One region of the Clostridium sp. B9 genome, then DNA from elsewhere that is predicted to be linked to it. Evidence: riboswitches for the same ligand, from Rfam matches in the RefSeq annotation. Region 1 holds a riboswitch; the other holds the start of a gene.
The links. A riboswitch is a leader RNA that binds a small molecule or an ion and turns the genes downstream of it on or off. The one in region 1 is predicted to bind cobalamin.
Positions count from the first base shown of each region.

Region 2: linked by a shared signal. The riboswitch ahead of ACQZHJ_RS01345 (energy-coupling factor ABC transporter permease) and the one ahead of ACQZHJ_RS09210 (ABC transporter substrate-binding protein) in region 1 are both predicted to bind cobalamin.

Region 1 is NZ_JBNWKA010000003.1:2,027,857-2,037,278, reverse strand. Features, by position in the region: gene cobD (threonine-phosphate decarboxylase CobD) at 1-879, shown strand, start outside; cobalamin riboswitch at 990-1,183, shown strand; gene ACQZHJ_RS09210 (ABC transporter substrate-binding protein) at 1,488-2,405, shown strand; gene ACQZHJ_RS09205 (FecCD family ABC transporter permease) at 2,392-3,423, shown strand; gene ACQZHJ_RS09200 (ABC transporter ATP-binding protein) at 3,428-4,183, shown strand; gene ACQZHJ_RS09195 (diphthine--ammonia ligase) at 4,195-4,845, shown strand; gene ACQZHJ_RS09190 (cobyric acid synthase) at 4,855-6,318, shown strand; gene hcp (hydroxylamine reductase) at 6,567-8,288, shown strand; gene ACQZHJ_RS09180 (tetratricopeptide repeat protein) at 8,485-9,422, shown strand, end outside.
Region 2 is NZ_JBNWKA010000003.1:268,025-277,446, forward strand. Features, by position in the region: gene ACQZHJ_RS01335 (hypothetical protein) at 1-310, opposite strand, end outside; gene nagH (hyaluronoglucosaminidase) at 669-5,534, shown strand; cobalamin riboswitch at 5,894-6,092, shown strand; gene ACQZHJ_RS01345 (energy-coupling factor ABC transporter permease) at 6,288-7,031, shown strand; gene ACQZHJ_RS01350 (energy-coupling factor ABC transporter substrate-binding protein) at 7,031-7,330, shown strand; gene cbiQ (cobalt ECF transporter T component CbiQ) at 7,327-8,097, shown strand; gene ACQZHJ_RS01360 (ATP-binding cassette domain-containing protein) at 8,112-8,969, shown strand; gene ACQZHJ_RS01365 (SemiSWEET transporter) at 9,108-9,368, opposite strand.

The DNA.
Region 1 (9,422 bases):
AAGGCTATATCTATTTATGAAAATTGTAATAGTGAAGAATTAGTTTTAGGAAATGGAGCAGCAGAAGTTATTTTTAATATAGCAAGAGCTTTAAAACCTAAGAGTTCACTTTTAATAGCACCAACTTTTTCTGAGTATGAAGATGCTTTAAATTCTGTAGGATGCAAGATTTCACATTATTTATTAAAGGACAAATATTCTTTAGATTCAGATTTTTTAAATGAAATTAACAGTGACATAGACATTTTATTTTTATGTAATCCTAATAATCCAACAGGAGCTTTGATAGAAAAAGATTTATCTTTAAAGATATTAGAAAAAGCAAGGGATAATGGATGTACAGTAGTTTTTGATGAATCATTTTTGGATTTTGTGAAAGATGGAGAAAAATATACTCTTACTAAGGAATTAAATGAATTTAACAACTTAATTATTGTTAAGTCATTAACTAAACTATTCGCTTTCCCAGGAATAAGATTAGGATACGGACTAAGTGGAAATAGCGAATATATAGAGGAAATAAATAAAGTTTCTACTCCTTGGAGTGTAAATACTGTAGCAGACTATGCAGGAAGACAAGCTCTTGAAGAGAAGGAATATATAAAAGAGTCTATTGAATATATAGAAAAAGAAAATAAATTTTTATATGAAGAAATAAATAAAATAAAAAATATAAAAATTTTTAAAGGTGCTGTTAACTTTTTGTTTTTTGAGATTAAAAAAGAGATTGATTTAAGAGGAGAGCTTCTTAAAAAGGGAATCTTAATAAGAAGTTGTTGTAATTATATCGGCTTAAATAAGAGGTTTTATAGGATTGCAGTTAGAACAAGAGAAGAAAATTTAGAGCTTTTAAAAGAGTTAAAAGCTATTATAAATTAAATAATATTATTGATAAACATTATTTATTGATTTTAAACTAAATACCATATATTATTTATTTTCCCATTGATTCCAATAATAGATAAGTATAGAGGTTTGACAATGGGAAAATATAATAATATAATCAAGGTGATTGACTCATAATTGGTGTGAATTCACTTAATAGGGAATGAAGTGTAAATCTTCAACTACCTCAGTAACCGTGAAGCTGACGAAATCTCATTATGTCACTGCATTTTATGTGGGAAGGCGAGAAAGTAGAATGAAGCAAAGTCGGGAAACCTGCCTTTATGAATGTACTATTATCCTCTGAGGGTAGGATAATAGGATGCGTGTTTTAAAGAGTGTAACATACCTTCATTAGGTATGCTTTTTTTATTTTACGCGTTAATCATAGCCTCACAAAACAAAAAATTTAAGTTACTATGGTGGTAATCGTTTTTTTGTCTTAATTATTGTTTTAGTTAGAGTAACTTATATATGGGTATCAATTAAGGTTAAAAGTTACACTGCTTAACAATTAATTTGAAAACTAAATAAGATAATTTAAAAGGTTTACTTTCGTGGTGCTTAAAGAAAATACAAAGGTAAAACGGAGGTATAATTAAATGAAAAAATTCAAAAAAGTCTTTGCAGCCTTAATGGTAATGACTATGTCTTTATTATTATTTGTTGGATGTGGAGAAAAAACAGTTACAATGAAGGACATGGAAGGAACAGAGTTTACTGTACCTAAAAAGATTGAAAGAATAGTTTCAACAGCTCCTTCAAACACAGAAATCTTAGTAGGGTTAGGTTTAGGGAACAAGATAGTAGGAATTGATAAGTACTCTGCTGATGTAAAAGGATTAAATCCAGACGTAACTAAGTTTGATTTTAGAAATCCTGATGCAGAGGCTATATTAGCACTTAAACCAGATGTAATAATAGCTTCGGGTCATAACAGAGAAGGTAAAGAAGATCCATTTAAAGTTTTAAAAGAGGCTGGAATCCCTGTAGTTTATATTCCAACAAGCGATAGTATGGAAGGAATATATGAAGACATAAACTTCTTAGCTAAGTTAACTGGAACAGAGAAAAAAGGTACTGAGATGGTTGACGGAATGAAAGAAGAAGTTAACAAAATAAAAGCTATAGGTGATACTATAAAAGACAAGAAAACAGTTTATTTTGAAATCGGATCAGGTTCAAAGTTATATAGTTTTGGAAGTGATACTTTCTTAAACAGCTTATTAAACATAGTTGGTGCAGAAAATATATTTGCAGACCAAAAAGGTTGGATTTCACCAAGTGAAGAATCTATTATAGAAAAAAATCCAGATGTAATACTAACAAATGAAGGTTACATAGAAAATGCTACAGAAGTAATTGCTAAACGTCCAGGTTGGAATACAATAACTGCTGTTAAGGATAATCAAATATTCTTAATAGACAAAAATGCTTCATCACGTGGAAGTCAATATGTAATAGAAGCATTAAAGCAAATGGCTAAGGATATATATCCAGAGCAATATGCAGGAATCTAAAAAAAGAAAAATTTTAATAACATTAGCTATTCCCCTGGTGTTATTAGTACTTTGTATTGGAACTTCTATAGGAAGTTCCAATATTCATATAATGGATACTGTTTCAATAATAGGGAATAAGTTATTTGATATTCCGCTTAGAGTAGGAATTAAACCAGAGGACGTAGCGATTATTTGGATTATAAGATTACCAAGAGTTTTATTAGCATTTGGAGTTGGTGCTTCCTTAGCTGTAAGTGGAGCAGTAATACAATCAATACTTAAAAACCCATTAGCCTCTCCTTATACATTAGGTGTTTCATCAGGAGCATCATTAGGGGTTGGCTTATATATAGTTTTAGGAATAACCATTCCTTATGTAGGTAATTTAGCAATGCCTGTTATAGGATTTGTATGTGGTGTAATAACTGTTTTTACAGTTATTATGTTTTCTAATAAGGTGGATAGAGGGCTTTCTAATAATACTGTAATATTAGCTGGTATGGTATTATCACTATTTACAAGTGCTATATTAACCACAATAACAGCATTATGCAGTGAGGATATACAAGCTATAACTATGTGGCAAATGGGATCATTCTCAATGAAAAGTTGGAGTTATGTTTTTGCAGGGCTTCCATTTTTAATAATTGGATTGATCAGAGTATTGAAATATACAAAAGAAATGGACATACTAAGCTTTGGTGAAGATAGTGCTAAAAGTTTAGGGGTTGAAACAAAGAAAGTTAAAAAAAGCCTACTTATTTCAGTTGCTATTTTAACTGGAAGTGCTGTAGCTTTAAGTGGAGTAATTGGTTTTATAGACTTAATAACTCCTCATATAGTGAGAAAGATATTTGGTTCTAATCATAAAGTGGTGATACCTATGTGTATAGTTGTTGGTGGAACTCTTATGGTTTTAACAGATTTAGTTTCAAGAACAATAATATCACCATCTGAATTGCCAGTTGGAGCAATTACAGCTTTAGTAGGAGCACCATTCTTTGCTTATCTTTACTTTGGAAAGAGAAGTAGGTGATAACGTGTTAGAAGTTAAAAATCTTAAATGTGGATATGATGGATATGAAGTTATCCATGGAGTCTCTTTTAGGGCAGAGCCTGGAGAGAATATATCAATTATAGGTCCAAATGGATGTGGTAAATCCACTCTACTAAAATCTTTAGCTAATCTTATGGATTATACTGGAGAAATAAAGTTAGATGGTGTAGAAGTTCGTGAAATAAAGAGAAAAGATTTAGCTAAAAAAATAGCCTTAATGAGTCAAAATTCAGATATATATTTTTCTTATACAGTTTTTGAAACAGTGGCACTTGGAAGATATGCACATATGGATGGGTTATTTTCAAGCCTTTCTCATGAAGATAGAGAAATTGTTTTAAATTGTATTGAAAGCGTTGGACTAAGTGAAGAAAAGAATAAATTAATAAGTGAATTATCTGGAGGGCAGTTACAAAGGGTCTATTTAGCAAGAGCATTTGCACAAGAACCAGATATATTACTTTTAGATGAGCCAACAAATCATTTGGATTTAAAATGTCAGATAGAAATATTAGATTATATAAATAGATGGGTAAGTGAAAACAATAAAACTGTTATAGGAGTTTTACATGATTTAAACTTAGTACAAAGATTTAGTGAAAATGTCATACTTATTAAAAGTGGGCATATTTATGGAGAAGGAAAAGCAAAAGAAGTTTTAAATAGCGAAAAGATAAAGGATGTTTATGGAATAGACATAAGGGCATTTATGATAGGTGCTCTTGAAAGATGGAGATAGAGGTGGATATTATGGAAAAGAAATTTGTTGTATCATATAGCTGTGGAAAAGATAGTACATTATCATTATATAGAATGATAAAAGAAGGACATAAACCAGTTGCTTTATTGGTTACTGTTGATAAAAAGGTTTTAAGAAGTTGGTTTCATGGAATTCCAGATCAATTATTAAAGGATGTTTCTAATTCATTAGATATACCAATGGTTTTAGTTGAAAGTAATGGAACTAATTATGCAGAGACTTTTGTAGAAGCATTAACTAAGGTTAAAGAAGAGATGGGTGCAGAAGCTTGCGTGTTTGGTGATATAGATTTAATGGCACACAGAACTTGGTGTGAAGATAAATGTGAAAAGGCAGGCTTAGAAGCAATATTTCCACTATGGGAAGAGGATAGAGAAAAGTTAACTTACGAATTTATAGACAGTGGTTTTAAAACAGTAATCAAGAACGTAAGATTAAAAGAACTAGGAGAAGAATTCTTAGGAAAAGTTTTAACAAAAGATTTAGTTCAAAAAATAAAAGCTGCAGGAGCAGATGCTTGTGGAGAAAATGGAGAATATCATACATTTGTTTTTGATGAACCTTTATTTAAAGAAAGAATAGAATTTGAAACTGGAGAGAATATACTAAATGAAACTCATGGATTCCTAGATATTAAGTAGGTGAGATGTATGAAGTATAGAGGAATAATGCTTCTTGGAACGGCTTCTTCAGTAGGGAAAAGTACAGTAGCAGCAGCCTTCTGTAGATATTTCAAGAAAAAAGGATATAGTGTAGCACCATACAAGGCTCTTAATATTTCTTTAAATTCTTTTGTAACCAAAGAGGGCGATGAAATTGGAAGAGCTCAGGTTGTTCAATCAGAAGCTTGTGAGATAGAACCAAAAGAATATATGAATCCTATACTTATGAAACCTAGTGCGGGTTATAAGACTCAGGTAATAGTAAGAGGAAAAGTGCATTGTACAATGGATGCTTATAAGTATGAAGATTTAAATAAATACTTGAAAGAGAAAGCAAAAGAAGCTTATGAAGATATATCTAATGATTATGATTTAATTGTTTTAGAAGGATCTGGAAGTTGTGCTGAGATAAACTTAAGAAAAACTGATATAGCTAATATGCATACTGCAAAAATGGCGGATGCAGATGTTATTTTAGTAGCAGACATAGATAGAGGTGGTGTTTTTGCTTCTATTGTTGGAACAGTAATGCTTTTAAGTGAAGAAGAAAAAAAGCGAGTTAAAGGTGTTATAATTAATAAATTTAGAGGGAAAAAAGAATACTTTAAGTCAGCTATGAAACAGATTGAAGATATAATAAATATTCCTGTTTTAGGGGTTATGCCTTACTTTGACTTAGATATTGAAGAAGAGGACAGTACTTCTATAAAGAGTAATGAAAAACATGGTGAGGGTATAGACATAGCTATAATAAGACTTCCTCATATGTCAAACTTCACAGATTTTAATTCATTAGGAAGAATTAAAGATGTTAATATTAGATATATTGATTCACCTAAAGAGTTAGAGAAAGCCAATATGATTATTATTCCAGGAAGTAAAAATACTATAGATGATTTAAACTACATAAAGAAAAGTGGATTTAAAGAAGCTTTAGAGGAACAAAAAGCTAAAGGTAAATTAATTTTTGGAATATGTGGTGGATATCAAATATTAGGTGAAAAAATAAGTGATCCTTTAGGTATTGAGGGGAATGTAAGAGAAGAAGAGGGATTAGGTTTCTTAAATATAGAAACAACCTTCAATGAAATAAAAACAACAAAACAGGTTGAAGCTTTAGATTTAGAAGGTAATAAGCTATGTGGGTATGAAATTCATAATGGAGAAAGCATTCCAACTAAGAAAGAAAATATTTGGCTTAAGGATTCTAATGGAAAAGCCCTTGGAATGAAAAGTTGTTCTGGAAATGTATTTGGAACTTATATTCATGGAGTATTTGATGAAGGAGACTTTGGAGAAAAACTTATAAATAAACTTAAAAGAGAGTTTAACCTTGAAGAAAGCAAAGAAATAAGTTATAAGGATTATAAAATTAGTCAATATGATAAGCTTTGTGATCTCTTAGAAGAAAATATAGATATGGAATATGTTGAAGAGTTAATAAGAAACTAATAAAAAAACACATTAATCTAAATTGATTAATGTGTTTTTTTATTTTACGGTGTTTAGGCTAAAATTTTTTTAAAATTTTAGGGGAAAAATATATGTTTATGTTTTTATAAAAAACTTTATATTTTTTCACTTTTGGTAACTTAGGTTACAGGAAAGTTGAGTAATATAGTATAGAATAAAGCATGTCGAGGGGACAATAAATAATTAAAAACAAATGAAAAAAATTATAAATGATGGAGGAATTATTAATGGAAAATAAAATGTTTTGCTTCCAGTGTCAAGAGACTGCTGGATGTACAGGATGTACTAAATTTGGAGTATGTGGTAAATCACCAGATTTAGCTAGAATGCAAGACTTATTAATATATACAACTAAAGGATTATCAGAAGTTACAACTAGATTAAGAGAAGAAGGAAAGAAAATAGATTCTAAGGTTAATCACTTAGTAACAATAAATTTATTTACTACAATAACTAATGCAAACTTTGATGATGAAATATTCTATGAAAGAGTTAAAGAGACTTTAAGAACAAAAGAGCTTTTATTAGTTTCATTAAAAAATAAAAATGGTTTATCAGAAGCTGCTTTATGGAATGCAACTAATAAAAATGAAATAGATGAGAAAATTGGACTTTTACAAAGAATAAAAAATATATTTTCAAGTAAAGAAGAATCAATTGAATTAATAGATACTATTTTAGATGAAAAATCAACAAAGGTAGGAGTCTTAGCTACTAAAGATGAAGATGTAAGAAGTTTAAGAGAACTTATAATATATGGATTAAAAGGTATGTCAGCATACATGAAGCATGCTAATGCTTTAGGATATGATAATGAAGATATAAATGCATTTATGCAAAGTACATTAGCTAAAACATTAAATGACAATTTAACTATAGATGAATTAATAGCTTTAACTTTAGAAACAGGTAAGGTTGGAGTAGATGGTATGGCATTATTAGATAGTGCAAACACTAGAACATATGGTCATCCAGAAATAACAAAAGTAAACATAGGGGTTAGAAGTAACCCAGGTATATTAGTTTCAGGACATGATTTAAAGGATTTAGAGTTATTATTAAAGCAAACAGAAGGAACAGGAGTAGATGTATATACTCATTCAGAGATGTTACCTGCTCACTATTACCCAGCTTTTAAAAAGTATTCTCACTTTGTAGGTAACTATGGAAATGCATGGTGGAAGCAAAAAGAAGAGTTTGAAAGTTTCAATGGACCAATATTAATGACTACAAACTGTATAGTTCCTCCTAAAGATAGCTATAAGGATAGATTATATACAACTGGAGCAGCTGGATTTGCAGGATGTACTCACATAAAAGGAAACTCAGAATCAGATAAAGATTTTTCAGCTATAATAAATCATGCTAAGAAATGTAAGGCACCAAAGGAAATAGAAACAGGAGAAATTGTTGGAGGATTTGCTCACAATCAGGTATTTGCACTAGCTGACAAGATTGTTGAGGCTGTTAAGTCAGGTGCTATAAAAAGATTCTTTGTTATGGGAGGATGTGACGGAAGAGCTAAGTCAAGAAATTACTATACTGATTTTGCAAAAGCTTTACCAAAGGATACTGTTATATTAACAGCAGGATGTGCTAAGTATAAGTATAATAAATTACCTTTAGGTGATATAAATGGAATTCCAAGAGTATTAGATGCTGGACAATGTAATGACTCATATTCATTAGCTTTAATTGCATTAAAACTTAAAGAGGTCTTTGAATTAGAAGATATAAATGAATTACCAATATCATTTAACATAGCTTGGTATGAGCAGAAAGCTGTAATAGTATTATTATCTTTACTATATTTAGGAGTTAAAAATATACATTTAGGACCAACTTTACCAGCATTCTTATCACCAAATGTGGCTAAAGTTTTAGTTGAGAACTTTGGTATTGGTGGAATAACTAATGTTGAAGATGATATAAAAATGTTTTTACAATAATATAATTATAGTGTATTTATGATAGAAAATTAAAAGGTGGATAATTATTATCCACCTTTTTTGTATAATGTATTAATAAATGGTTAATTATTTGTTATTTAAATGAATTTTGATAATAAATAGTTAAAAAAATATGTGGTAAATGCTAGAATATAGATTATCTTAAAATAATTATTATTTAGTATGGGGTATAAAAGTGAAGTTTAAAAATTATAAAAAAACAATAATTTTAGGAGTAGTATTTGTGCTTGTAATTATTAGTACGGCTGTTGGATTAAAGGCTACATTATCATCATATAAAGATAGTTATTATTTTGATAGGATGATAAAGTTAATTATGGATGATGAAGAAAGAAAATTAAATAAAAGTGAGTTAGAAACATTTAGAAAAAATATAATTTCTGAAGTAGAATCAATAAGTGATGTGTATTTATTAGAAAAAGCTTATTATGCCTTAGGGGCTATAGAGTATTTAGAAGGAAATTATGAGAAATCAATTGAATTTCTAATTAAATCTAGCAATTATAATCCGGAAAATCTAAATAATATAGATTTAATGATATATAGTGCATTATCCACTAATTATATGAAAATAGGTGAACTTGAAATATCAGAAAAATATTTTGAGTATGCTAAAAGTATAGCAATAAATAAAAAGTTAAACAGTGAGCTTGTAAATATATACTATGGGAGAGCAAAAAGTATATTAAACTCTAATGGAAATTTAAATGATGTCATAGAATTGATGGAAGAATCTAATAAATTAAAGCAAAGTTATACTCAAAGGATAAGATCAAATTTGCTTTTATCAACAATGTACAGATTAAAAGGAGAGTATGATATTTCTTTAGATTATGATGAAGAAGCATTAAACATTGCATTAGATTATAAGGATGATAAAAATATTAATGCATGTATAATTAATTTAGGTGAAAATTACTATGTAAGGAGAGAGTATAATAAAGTTATATATATATATGAATCTCTTTTGCAAAGCAAGCGAGTTAAAGAACCAAATAACAAACTTAATATATATGCTTATTTATTAGAAAGTTATTTTGAAGTAGGGAAGGAAGAAAAAGTAGATCATTATAAAGAAATGTATTTAAATGAATTGAAAAATATAGATGAAGA
Region 2 (9,422 bases), 1.8 Mb from region 1:
TTAAAAGCCTTATGTTAGGTGCTGAGAATATACGGCTACTAACAAATTGTAAGGTTATTAATACTATAGAAATAGCTAAAAATTTTATAGTTTCTTGTTTAACTTCATAAGAATTAAAGCGCTTAACAGTAAACATAACTCTTATTAAAATATAAAATGGAATTATAATTGCAAAAACAGCATAGGCTGTAACGAAATTTAGTACTCCTCTACTAGGTATATCCTTATAAAGTATAAAAAGTATTATTGTAGTCATTATAAAAAATGTTGAATATATTAATCCATCTAATAAACGTATATCTTTTTTCATTTTATCTCCCTCCAATTGATTTCCTAGAATATGATTATACACAAAATTTTAACAAATTAGTTAACTTAGTGAATTACATTGAAGTTACAAATTACTTAAATGAAACATAAATATTTCTAAAGAATTTCTAAAGAGTTTATATTGTATATATAAGAAAACAACACTAATTTAAAAAATATAATAAAGAAGTAAATAAATTGCATGTACTAAGCTAAAAAAATGTAATACAATTTAAGTTATAAATGTTAAATGTTAGAAAATTTGGTTTTGGTGAAACTTTAGCATATTTGTAGGGAAATATGCTTTAATTCAACATTTAACTATAATAAAAAAGTTTTTATATATTAGGGGGAGAGGTATGAAAAAACATATTCAAAAAATAGTAGCTTCGACTGTTTTAGCAGCTATGACTATAAGTGCTTTACCGTGTAATTTAGTAGTATTTGCAACTGATGGCACTAGTGAAAACGTTTATGAAATTTATCCTAAGCCACAAGATATTAATTATAAGGGTGGTGGATTCCAATTAAGCGATGAAATAAATATCGTATATGATGAGGGAATCGATATTTACACTAAAAATCGTGTTAATGAGGTTTTAGAGTCTAAGAATCTAGAGGCTACTGTTTCTAATGAAATAGTACAAGGAAAAACAAACTTTTTAGTAGGAATAAATGAATCAGGTGGATTTGTTGATACTTATTTCAATGAGAATGTTCCTCACGAAGAGACTTTCTTTGATGAAAATATGGATTCACACATAGTAAGCGTTAATGATGGAGTAATAGGGGTAATTGGTGAGGACCCAGATAGTGCTTTCTATGGAGTTACAACTTTAAAACATGTATTTAATCAGGTTGAAGAAGATAATATGATTCAAAACTTCAGGGTTGATGATTATGCTGAAGTTGCTCATAGAGGATTTATAGAAGGATATTATGGAAATCCATGGTCAAATGAAGATAGAGCAGAGCTTATGAAATTTGGAGGAGATTATAAGTTAAATCAATATGTTTTTGCGCCTAAGGATGATCCTTATCACAATAGTAAGTGGAGAGAATTATATCCAGAAGAAAAATTATCTGAAATTAAAAAGTTAGCTCAAGTTGGTAATGAAACTAAAAATAGATATGTATATGCATTACATCCATTCATGCATAGTCCAGTTAGATTTGATACAGAGGAAAATTATCAAGCTGACTTACAAGTAATAAAAGAAAAGTTTACTCAGCTTCTAGAAAATGATGTTAGACAATTTGCTATATTAGCAGATGATGCTGCAGCACCAGCTCAAGGGGCTTCAATGTATGTTAAGCTTCTTACAGACTTAACAAGATGGTTAGAGGAACAGCAGAATACTTATCCAGATTTAAAAACTGATCTTATGTTCTGTCCATCAGACTATTATGGAAATGGATCATCTCAGCAGTTAAAAGAGCTAAATAAGGCTGAAGAGAATGTAAGTATAGTAATGACTGGAGGAAGAATCTGGGGAGAAGTTGATGAAAACTTTGCAGATAACTTTATGAATAACATAGCTACTGAGGGTAACCCTGGAAGAGCACCTTTCTACTGGATTAACTGGCCTTGTTCAGATAACTCAAAGCAGCATTTAATTATGGGAGGAAATGATACTTTCTTACATCCAGGAGTAGATCCGAGTAAGATAGATGGTATAGTTTTGAATCCAATGCAACAAGCCGAGGCTAACAAATCAGCATTATTTGCAGTTGCAGATTACGCTTGGAATGTATGGGATAATAAAGAGCAAGCAGATGAAAACTGGCACGACTCATTTAAATATATGGATCATGGAACTGCTGAAGATACAAACTCTTCACTTGCTTTAAGAGAAATCAGTAAGCACATGATAAACCAAAACATGGACGGAAGAGTTAGACCATTACAGGAGTCTATTGAATTAGCTCCAAAATTAGATGCATTTAAGCAAAAATATGATGCAGGATTAAGTATAAAGGCAGAAGCTTTAGATTTAATAGAAGAGTTTACTAACCTTCAAAAGGCAGCAGACTATTATAAAAATAATCCAGGAAATGAGAGAACAAGAGACCAAATAATCTATTGGTTAAATTGTTGGGAAGACACTACAAATGCAGTTATTTCTTATTTAAAATCAGCAATAGCTGTAGAAGAGGGGGATGATGATGCAGCATGGGCTAATTACTCAGCTGGACAGACTGCCTTCGAAAAGTCAAAAACTTATGGTTTCCACTATGTAAATCATACTGAATATGCTGAGGTTGGAGTTCAACATATTGTTCCATTTATAAAGCATATGGGAGAAAATTTAGCTTCAGTAGTTGGATCTATAATAGACCCTAACAAGGTTTATGCAACTTATATAACTAATCGTGAAGATACACCATCAGGAAATAAAGATAATATATTTGATGGAAATGCTGGAACTGAATTGGTTTATAAAAATCCAACTAGTATAGCTGTAGGAACTTATGTAGGAATTAAATACAGTAATCCTATAAAGCTAAACTCTGTTGAGTTCTTAATGGGAGCTAACTCAAACTTGAATGACACAATGCAAAAGGCTAAGATTCAATATACAGTTGACGGAAAAGAATGGGTTGACCTAGAAGGTGGAAAAGAATACTCAATGCCAAGAGAAGTCAAGGTTGAAGGGCTAGATTTAGAAGTAAAAGGAATTCGTTTAATAGCTACAGAGGCAAGAAGTAATACTTGGCTTGGTGTTAGAGATATAAATGTAAATAAAAAGGATGATTCAAATTCAGGTGTTGAGTTTAATCCAACTCTTATAAGAAGTTCAGCTTGGAAAGTTTATGAGGGAAGTGAGTCAAGTCTTTTAGATGGAGATGAGGATACTGGAGTTTGGTATAAAACTGCTAATGGTGATACTTCATTAGCTGGTGAATTTATAGGATTAGATTTAGGTAAAGAAATTAACCTTGATGGAGTTAGATTTGTAATAGGTAAAAGTGGCGGTGGAGCTTCAGATAAATGGAATAAGTTTAAGCTTGAATATTCATTAGACAATGAAACTTGGACAACTATTAAAGAATATGATAGAACAGGGGCTCCTGCTGGTAAGGATGTCATAGAAGAAGATTTTGAAACACCTATAGCAGCTAAGTATGTAAGACTTACTAATATGGAGAATGTTCATAAGTGGGTTACTTTCTCAGAGTTTGCTATAAAGAGTAATGAACTTGAGAATGCAGGAAATAAGGATAACATCTACACTAATACAAGTGCAGATCTTTTATCAAGAGCTGAAGAGGACAAAACTATATTATTACCTTTAAATGATATAACTTTAAATAATGGAGAATATATTGGAGTTAAATTAGATCGTATTAAAGATTTAAGTAGCTTAAATATAGAGCTTTCAGACAATACAGGATTAACTCTTCAAAGCTCTGCAAATGGAGTTGAGTGGGTTGATATAACTGATACAAGTACTTTAGAAGACGGAAGATATGTAAGAGCTATAAACAATGGAAATGATGCTGTTACTTTCAATTTAACTAAATTTGAAGTTAATTCAACAGAGGTTTATGAGCCATCATTAGTGGAGGCATATGTTGGTGATGATGGATCAAAGAAGGCTGTAGATGGAAATTTAAAAACAAGTGTTAAGTTCTTAGGAGCTCCTAATACTGGTGATTCAATAGTTTATGATTTAGGACAAGATATATTAGTTGATAACTTAAAGTATGTTGTACTAGACACAGAGGTAGACCACGTAAGAGATGGTAAGATTCAATTATCATTAGACGGTGAAAATTGGACAGATGCTATAACTATTGGTGATGGAATTGAAAATGGTGTAGATGATATATATGCTAAGCCATTAGAAAATGGATATATTCATGGAAATCAATCAGGTGGAGTAGTTCCGATAGATAGCGCTTATGTTGAAGGAACAAATCTAAACAAAAAAGCTAGATATGTAAGAATCGTATTTACAGCTCCATATAGACATAGATGGACTGTAATAAATGAGCTTATGATTAATAATGGAGCATATATTCCAACTGTTAATGATCCAACTTATATTTCAAACCCAATTGAAGAAAAAGGATTTGCACCAAGTAATTTAAGAGATGGAGATTTAACAACATCTTATAAACCAAATACAAATAATGGGGAAATAACAGAAGGTAGTTTAACTTATAAGTTATCAGAGAAGACTGATGTTAGAAAGGTTACTATTGTTCAGGACGGAAGTTCTATTTCTAGCGCTATAGTTAAAGTGAGAATTGGTGCTGATGAATGGGTTGAATTAGGTACTTTAAGTAATAGTTTAAATGAGTTCATAAATAGAGATTATGAAAATATATTTGAAATTAAGATAGAATGGAATGGTATAGCACCAAATATTTATGAAATAATAACTTTAAATGATGAATTTGAGTTCCCAGTAAATGACTCATTACAAGCTAAGTATGATGAGTTAGTTTCATTAAATGGTGATGAATATACAGTAAGTTCATTTGCTAGCTTAGAAGAGGCTTTAGAGAATGCAAAAGCTATACTAGATGATTCAAATGCTTCTCAGAAGAAGATCGATAAAGCTTTAGAAAAGTTAACAGAGGCTGAAGAAGGATTAGCTTTAAGAGCATCTGATTTCGCTAAGTTTGATGAAGTTTTAGCTTTAGGAAATTCTTTAGTAGCAGAAGATTATACTCCAGAATCATGGACTGTATTTGAAGAGAAGTTAGCAATAGCTAATGAAGCTAATGGAAACAAAGCTGATTATACTCAAGAGCAAGTAAATACAATAGTAACTGAATTAGAAACTGCTATAAATGACTTAGTTGAAGTAGTTCCAGAAGTTGATAAGGGTGCTTTAGAAACTTTGGTTAACGATGGTAAAGCTTTAGTTGAGGCTGCGGTAGAAGGAATGAATGTTGGTGAGTATCATGAAGGTGCTAAATCTTTATTAAGTTCAGAGATTGATAAAGCTGAAGCTGTAATTGCAAATAGTGATGCTACTCAAGATGAAGTTGATTCAGCTAAGAGTGAGTTAACTAATGTAATTGAAAGATTCAATTCATTATTAATTACTGAAACTACTGGTGACTTCAATAACAGTGGAAAGATTGATATTGGTGATTTAGCTATGGTTTCTAAGAATTTTGGAAGCAATGATGAAAATCTTGATTTAAATAAAGATGGCGTTGTTGATGAATATGAAATAAGATTCATAAATCATAGAATATTAAACTAATAAGAAGGTTTTTCTTAGTATAATTTAATAATTTTAAGACTATATGTTAAGTTCTTTACTTACATATAGTCTTTTTATTTTAGTCCATATTTTAAGTGCGTGATGATTTCTAGTTATATATTCAGACATAATTTAATTTTACAAAGGGTTTCTATTATTTATTCAATAATAAAAAATGGTTAGCTAAAATAAGAACAGTGATAAATAGTTTAATTGTAAATCAATTCTAAGTGTAATATACTTATAATATATATTATAAAATTTTAAGATTCGAGCTATATTAATTTAGTGATTTATTCTTTAGATGAATTTAGATTAGTTTATATGTTTATTTAAAGGTTAACATTAACTTATAATATGGCTAATATTTAAGAATAGGTTAAATAAATTGTATGTATTTATTTATTAAAAGGGAAGTTGGGTTTAAATCCCACGCGGTCCCGCCGCTGTAATAGAAGAGTTTTTTGTAACTTAAGCCACTGAAATATAGAATTTTGGGAAGGCTACAAAAAATGATGACACTTGAGCCAGAAGACCTGCCTATTTTTAAAACATCAAGATCCTACGGGAAATAGGAGGTGTTGTGCTTTGGTAAGTTATATTTTTTTTGAATTTGTATAACCCCTAGATGCAATGTCTAGGGGTTATTATTTTTAGAGTCAATTTTTTAAATTAGGCTATGTCTTAGATAAATGTTGATTATTTTACAATGGGGATACAAAAATAAAATATAATTTAAGGAGTAGAATTATTATGTCAAAAAAGAATCAAGTATTTATAGGATTTTTATTAATGTTTTTATTAATACCTACAAGTGTTTCAGCTATGCATATTATGGAAGGGTTTTTACAACCTAAGTGGTGTATAGCATGGGGAGTTATAACTATACCATTTATTGTCTTAGGAATTTTCTCAATAAAGAAAACGGTTAGTAACAATCCAAGGTTGAAGATATTATTAGCTATGGCAGGCGCATATGCTTTTGTTTTATCAGCTCTTAAATTGCCATCAGTTACAGGAAGTTGTTCTCACCCAACAGGGGTCGGCCTTGCAGCTATATTATTTGGCCCTACAGCGGCTTCAGTTTTAGGACTTATAGTTCTTTTATTCCAGGCATTACTTTTAGCACATGGTGGACTTACTACTCTTGGTGCAAATACTTTTTCAATGGCAGTAGTTGGACCTTTAGTATCATATGGACTTTATAAGTTAGTGAAGAAACTAAATGGACCAACTTGGTTAGGTGTATTTTTAGCTGCATCTCTTGGGGACTTAGCAACATATATGGTTACATCAATTCAATTAGGATTAGCATTCCCAGCAGAAGTTGGAGGTATCATGGCTTCAGTTATGAAGTTTATGGGTATATTTGCAGTTACACAAATTCCTTTAGCTATAAGTGAGGGAATATTAACAGTAGTAATATTTAATGCAATAGAGAACTATGCAAAAGATGATTTAATGGACCTTAATATTCTTTCAAGGGAGGTAAAGTAATGAAAAATAAAAGAGTGTTAACTAATGTCATATTAATTTTATTAGTAGTAGCTATTACTATAATTCCTTTCTTTGTAACTAAGGATGCTGAGTTTGGTGGAGCTGATGGACAAGCTGAAGAAGCTATAACTCAAATAGATGAAAATTATGAACCTTGGTTTTCACCAATGTTTGAGCCAGCCAGTGGAGAAATAGAAAGCTTATTATTTGCGCTTCAAGCAGCTATAGGAGCAGGAGTAATTGGGTTTGGTTTTGGATATTTAAAGGGTAAAAAGAAAGTAGAAGAAGAATCTAAATGATAAATATTGATAAATATGCTTATGCATCTAAACTAAAGAATATTAATCCTATGGAAAAAATATTTTTTGCAATATTAACTCTAAGCGTATGTTTATGGGCTAATAATTTAGTCGTTTCATTGTTTATAATAACAATAATGGCTTTCCTAATTATAAGAATAGGGGGAACTAATTGGAAAGAATTTTTGAGACTTATGATAATTCCGACAGGATTTTTAGTAATTAGTATTATTACTATAGTAATAAATTATTCCTCTAATAGAGGAGATTTAATATATTCTATTAAGCTTTTTCATGGGTGGATTGGAATTTCTAAAAATGGTGTCTATGAAGGAATAAATATGTTTTTTAAGGTACTAGGAGCTTTAAGTTCACTTTACTTTATATCATTAACAACTCCAATGATTGATGTTATATCAGTTTTAAAGAAATTTAGAATTCCAGATTTTCTAATAGAAATAATAGGATTAGTATATAGATTTATATTTATTCTTCTAGAAACTTCTCAAACAATGTTTATATCTCAAAATTCTAGATTAGGATATAGAGATACAAGAACATCATTTAAGTCACTAGGAGCATTAGCTGCTACTCTTTTTATACGTTCATTTAAGAGAGCTAATGATTTATATATATCTTTAGAATCAAGAGGATACAACGGAGAATTAAATGTTTTGCAAGAACAATTTAAAAAGAGAAATTATTTATATGGTGTAGCTATAGCAATTAATTTAATATTAATAATAATAACTATTTTTATTAATTAGAGCAGGAGGAAGTTATGGAGGAATATATACTACAAATACAAGAATTAAATTATAACTATTCAGATGGTACTCATGCTCTAAAAGGCATAAACATGAATATAAAAAAAGGTGAAATAACTGCTATACTTGGAGGCAATGGAGTTGGTAAGTCTACTTTGTTTCAAAACTTGAATGGAATATTGAAACCTTCTTCAGGAAAAATATTATTTGAAGGAAAGCCTATTGAATACTCTAGAAAAAGTCTTATGAAATTAAGAGAGAATGTAGGGATTGTTTTTCAAGATCCAGATAATCAGCTTTTTTCAGCAAGTGTTTATCAAGATGTGTCTTTTGGAGCTGTAAACATGAAGCTACCTGAGGATATAGTAAGAAAAAGAGTTGAAAATGCTTTGAAAAGGACAGGGATAGAAAGTTTGAAGGATAAGCCAACTCATTGTTTAAGCTTTGGACAAAAGAAGAGGGTGGCCATTGCTGGAGTTTTAGTTATGGAGCCTAAGGTGTTAATTCTAGATGAGCCAACTGCTGGACTAGATCCTATGGGAGTTTCTGAAATAATGAAGCTACTAGTTGAAATGCAGAAGGAATTAGGTATAACAATAATAATAGCTACACACGACATAGATATAGTACCTCTATATTGTAAAAACGTATATGTCATGAAAGAGGGAAAAGTAATTTTAAGTGGAAGTCCAAGTAAGGTATTTGGTCAAAAAGAAACTATACGAAAAGTAAATCTCAGATTACCTAGAATAGGACATTTAATTGAGATATTAAGTGAAAAAGACGACTTTGCACTTGATAAGTTGTCCCTAACAATAGGGGAAGCAAGAAAGTCATTAAATAACTGGAAAGATAAAGTCTTAATGAAATAGAAAAAGAGCTATATCAAAACTTAATAATAAAATTTGCAAACACATATTATTTGCAAGTTTTATTAAAAGGTTGTTTTGATATAGCTCTTTATTTATTAAAAATATTGATTTCATTATGTTATTTGAAACTTAAGAAACCTAACTATCACTAGTAATTCCATCTTTATATTTTATTTTATAGAATAAAATTATTACTGCAAAAACTAAAGTACATATATTAGCTAGAATTACTGCTGAATCATCTATTATTAAACCATGTATTATCCAAAGAAACACTCCAACAGTAAATAATGAATACATTATAAGTGATATACCTGATGTGTCCTTTGTTTTTATAATCTTTATAGCTTGAGGAACAAAGGATACTGTAGTCAATATGGCAGCTATTGAACCAATCATAAAAAATCTCCTTACCATTTAATAAATTTATTACCCACTATTAATCTATAGATT